DNA from 2 places in the Nocardia sp. NPDC051750 genome. Region 2 is predicted to be linked to the other one. Evidence: riboswitches for the same ligand, from Rfam matches in the RefSeq annotation. Region 2 holds a riboswitch; the other holds the start of a gene.
The links. A riboswitch is a leader RNA that binds a small molecule or an ion and turns the genes downstream of it on or off. The one in region 2 is predicted to bind cobalamin.
Positions count from the first base shown of each region.

Region 1: it holds a riboswitch for cobalamin, as region 2 does, so the genes downstream of both, ACIA75_RS08965 (ABC transporter substrate-binding protein) here and metE (5-methyltetrahydropteroyltriglutamate--homocysteine S-methyltransferase) in region 2, are expected to answer to the same signal.

Region 1 is NZ_JBITCK010000002.1:380,698-382,894, forward strand. It holds gene ACIA75_RS08965 (ABC transporter substrate-binding protein) at 1-1,011, opposite strand, end outside; cobalamin riboswitch at 1,047-1,182, opposite strand; gene ACIA75_RS08970 (SDR family NAD(P)-dependent oxidoreductase) at 1,359-2,096, shown strand; gene ACIA75_RS08975 (aminoglycoside adenylyltransferase family protein) at 2,142-2,197, opposite strand, start outside.
Region 2 is NZ_JBITCK010000004.1:552,740-554,936, forward strand. It holds gene metE (5-methyltetrahydropteroyltriglutamate--homocysteine S-methyltransferase) at 1-1,123, opposite strand, end outside; cobalamin riboswitch at 1,274-1,467, opposite strand; gene ACIA75_RS20955 (pyruvate carboxylase) at 1,745-2,197, shown strand, end outside.

The DNA.
Region 1 (2,197 bases), on a different contig from region 2:
CAGCGCGTCGGCGACCTTCTCGATCCCGTCGACGGTCCGGATCGACGGGTTGAGATCCGCGCCGTTCACGACGATGTAGCGCTTGTCCCGCACGGCACTCAGCCGCGCGGTCACCGGATTCGATTCGAGGAAGGAGATCTTGCTGTCGAGGGCGTCGCCGGCCAGGCTGCGCCGGCTCAGGTCGGCCAGGACGAGGGCCGTCGGGTTACGGTCGAGCACGGTCTCCCAGCTCACCTGCGGCCACTCGTTGGTGGTGTCGGCGAAGGCGTTCGTCGCGCCGACCGCCTCGGTGATGATCCCGGACGATCCACAGCACCCGGCCATGTACGGGGTGGAGGTGTCGGCGAACCAGTACGCCAGCGACATATCCCGGGCCGCGATCCGGCCGACCGCGGCGTCGTACCGGGTCTGCAATTCGGTGACCAGCTGCTCACCGCGCTCCCGGATATCGAAGATCGCGGCCAGCTCGCGGATTTCTTTGTACACCGAATCCATGGTCAGCGGTTCGGTGCGGGCGCCGTCGGCGTTGACGCTGACATCGGTTTTGCCGTCGCAATCGGTGGGCGACAGATAGGACGGCACACCCAGCTGGGCGAACTGCTCCCGCTCGGCCACCCCGCCGGTGCCGAGCGTGCCGCCGAACGATGCCGCGACGAAGTCGGGCTCCTTGTCGAGAACTACCTCGAACGACGGCTTGTTATCGGCCAGCCGGGGGACCTGGGCGTTCTCCGCGGCCAGGTTCTCCCGGACCGGATCGGTCCAGGTCGCGGTGCCCACCATGCGATCGGCCAAGCCGAGCGACAGCATGATCTCCGCCGCCCCCTGGTTCAGGGCGACAGCGCGTTGCGGGGGAGCGTCGACAGTGACCTCCGCCCCGCAGTTGCTGACCGTCAGCGGATAGCCGGTCGCGCCGGGTGCCGTATCCGAGGCGGTCCCGGCGTCGGAGGCCGAACAACCGGCGAGGGCCGCGGCGGACAGGACGGCGGCGATGATCAGCGGAAACGACCGCATCAGGCGTGGACTCCTTGCATCTGGGCCTGTGCGCGAGGCCGGCGTCGGGCGGCGCGTGAGTGATCGGACTTCACCTGCACGGGTGTCACCGTTGCGCGCCAGTCCCGGAATCCCACCGGGTTCCCTCATCACGCCGCGGGCCGCAGTGCGACCACCGGCCATGCTATCGGACGCCTAACTGGACGTACGACCAGGTCGAGTATCCGCTGCGGTGCGGCGTGTGAGGTGGGTGGCGTGTGAGTCGGCTGCCAATCCTGGCTGCGAACGCGACGGCCATTTCCTGCCAGCGTGACAGCGAGGTATCGCGTTTGCTCATAGAGACACGAACAAACGCGAAAGGGACTGGGATGTCGGAGAATATCGTGGTGGTCACCGGGGCGACCCGCGGAATCGGGCGCGCGACCGCGACGGCGTTCGCCCGCAAGGGGTACCGGGTGATCGTGACCGGCCGGCGGGCCGAAGCGGTGGACGCCGTGGTGCGTGAGCTGCGGGCCGAAGGCCTCGCGGTGGAGGGCGAACTGCTGGATGTGTGCTCGGTCGACAGTGCCCGCTGCCTGGCCGAATCGATCGGTGAACGGCACGGTCACCTCGACGTGCTGGTCAACAATGCCGGCATTCTGCCCGAAGCGACGGTTTCGGGCTCGGTGAACTTCGCGCACCCGGGTGCGTTCACCGAGACATTGATGACGAACACCTTCGGCCCCGCCAATGTGATCGAGGCCCTGCTACCGCTGGTCCGCAAGGCTCGGTCGGGGCGCATCGTCAATATCTCCACCGAGATGGGCTCGCTCACCGAACAGCGCAACCCGGAATCGCAGTACTACTCGATGGTGGTGCCGGGATATCAGGCGTCCAAAGCGGCCCTGAACAGCCTCACAGTGGGGTTGGCGAAACTGCTCGCCGATACTCCGGTGCGAGTGACCTCGGTATGCCCGGGCTTCGTCGCGACCGAACTGGCCCCGGCCGCCGCGGACGCGCCGACGACAGCGGACGACGCCGCGCGGATAGTGCTCGAGGCCGCGGAATCTCCCGACCCGTGCACGGATGGCGCCTTCATCGGTGCCTCCGGGCCGATTCCCTGGTAGGCGGATTCCGCGGGGTGGATCGGGCCGCGAACGCGGCCCGATCCATTACGGCCGGTCCCGCCCGGGACCCTCACCGGCGGGTGTGGACAGCCGGTCCTGTT
Region 2 (2,197 bases):
CCGCTGCGATGGCCTCGATGCCGGTGTTCAATCCGGTGGCGAGGAGCCGCACCTCGGCCACTTTCTCGGCGCCGAACGCGAGCCACGAGCGCAGGGCGTCGTCCAGCTGTGTTTCCGCGGCCAGCGTGTAGGGCACGTGCAGCAGGGAGCAGGAGGTGGATGCCACGACGTATTTCGCGCTGCCGAGCAGTGTGGCGAGGGTGGACAGGGCCTGGTCCAGGTCGGTGCGCCAGACATTGCGTCCGTCGACGACCCCGGCGACCAGGGTTTTGTTCGCCAGTGCGGGGACGGCGGCCGGCGCGTCGACGGTGCCGCCGGCGACCAGGTCGACCGTGAGCCCTTCCACGTCGGTCCCGGCCAGGGCGTCCAGGGCCGGTCCGGGGTCTCCGAAGTAGGTGGCGACCAGCATGGCCGGCCGGTTCGCCGGTGCTGTCAGTTCGGTGTAGACGTGCCGGACCACCGTCAGTTCCTCGGCCGTGAGGTCGGTGACCAGCGCGGGCTCGTCGATCTGCACCCACTCCGCGCCTGCCGCGGCGAGCAGGCCCAGCAGTTCGCGGTAGAGCGGGATCAGCTCGCCGACGCGATCCAGGGCGGCCGCGCCGGTCGACTTCGACAGCTTCAGGAAGGTGATCGGGCCGATCACCACCGGGCGGGCAGGGACACCGAGTTCGATCGCCTCACTCAGCTGCGCGAGCACCTCGCCGGGGTACAGCGCGAACGTCGTCTCCGGCCCGATCTCGGGGACCAGGTAGTGATAGTTGGTATCGAACCATTTGGTCATCTCCAGTGGTTCCACCGCATCGGTACCGCGGGCCGCGGCGAAATAGCGGTCCAGCGGATCGGTGATATCGGTGACCCGCGGCGGCAGGGCGCCGAGCAGTGCCGCCGTGTCGAGCATCTGGTCGTAGTAGGAGAAGGTGCCGACCGGGATCGAATCCAGGCCCGCGGCCTGCAGTTCGGCATACTGATCGCGGCGCAGGGTGCGCCCGGTTTCGTGTAGCTGTTCGGCGTCGATGCGCCCGGCCCAATAGGATTCGGTCGCGCGTTTGAGCTCCCGGCGCGGCCCCACCCGGGGAAGTCCGAGAACGGTTGCGGTGAACGGGCTGTGCGAAGTAACAGTCACGGTGTTCTCCAGTGCTGATGGTCGGCCGACCCTCGCCTTACGCGGGCGCACGGACACCGATGAGACCCCGGATTCCCGGCCGCACGGCCGGAACATGTCAGCATTGGTGGACCGCGACGCCCAATCCACGAGGCGGTGGTCACCGGGTACGGCGTACCCGGTACAACCGGCAGGTCTTCGGACTCGCGGGCTCCGGCCGATCGGCCGACCTACTGACCATCGCTTCCCAGGCTGTGCGCCCAGTGCTGATGATGGCGTTCGTTCCTGCTCACCGCTGCGGGACAGTTCCGGATTCCCACCGGATTCCCTCTCACCCGCTCGGTGCGGGCTTCGACGCCGTGCCGGTCGTTCGGGGCTCCGAGTCGACCGGCCGGCGAACCAGCTGCGTGATCCACCATAGTCCGCACCGCATCCGGCGGGGCCGGGCCGGAGCCCGATGGGGGTGCGGAAAGTTGCCGGGTGTTGTCCGTACCCGGCCGGGCGCACCATCCGCCGCCGCCTGCGGTGAGATATGACCGGACGATGACCAATACTTCGCAGTGCTGCCATACCCCCTTGTGAAGATTCTGCGAAGTGGACTTCGGAGTCGATCCTGGATGTGGCGCCGGGTACGTTGGGTCAATGTTCTCGAAAGTCTTGGTTGCCAATCGTGGCGAAATCGCCATCCGGGCCTTCCGTGCGGCCTACGAGCTCGGTATCGGAACGGTTGCCGTGTTCCCGCACGAAGACCGGAATTCGGTCCACCGCCTGAAGGCGGACGAGGCATACGAGATCGGTGAGGAAGGGCATCCGGTCCGGGCCTATCTATCGGTCGACGCGATCATCGAGGCGGCCAAGACCGCCGGCGCCGACGCCATCTACCCCGGATACGGGTTCCTCTCGGAGAACCCGGACCTCGCCGCCGCCTGTGCGAACGAGGGCATCACGTTCATCGGCCCGTCGGCCGAGGTCCTCGAACTGGCCGGTAACAAAGCCCGCGCGATCGCGGCGGCGAAGGCGGCCGGGCTGCCCGTGCTGAATTCCAGCGCCCCCTCCGCGGATGTCGGCGAACTGCTCGCGGCGGCCGAATCCATG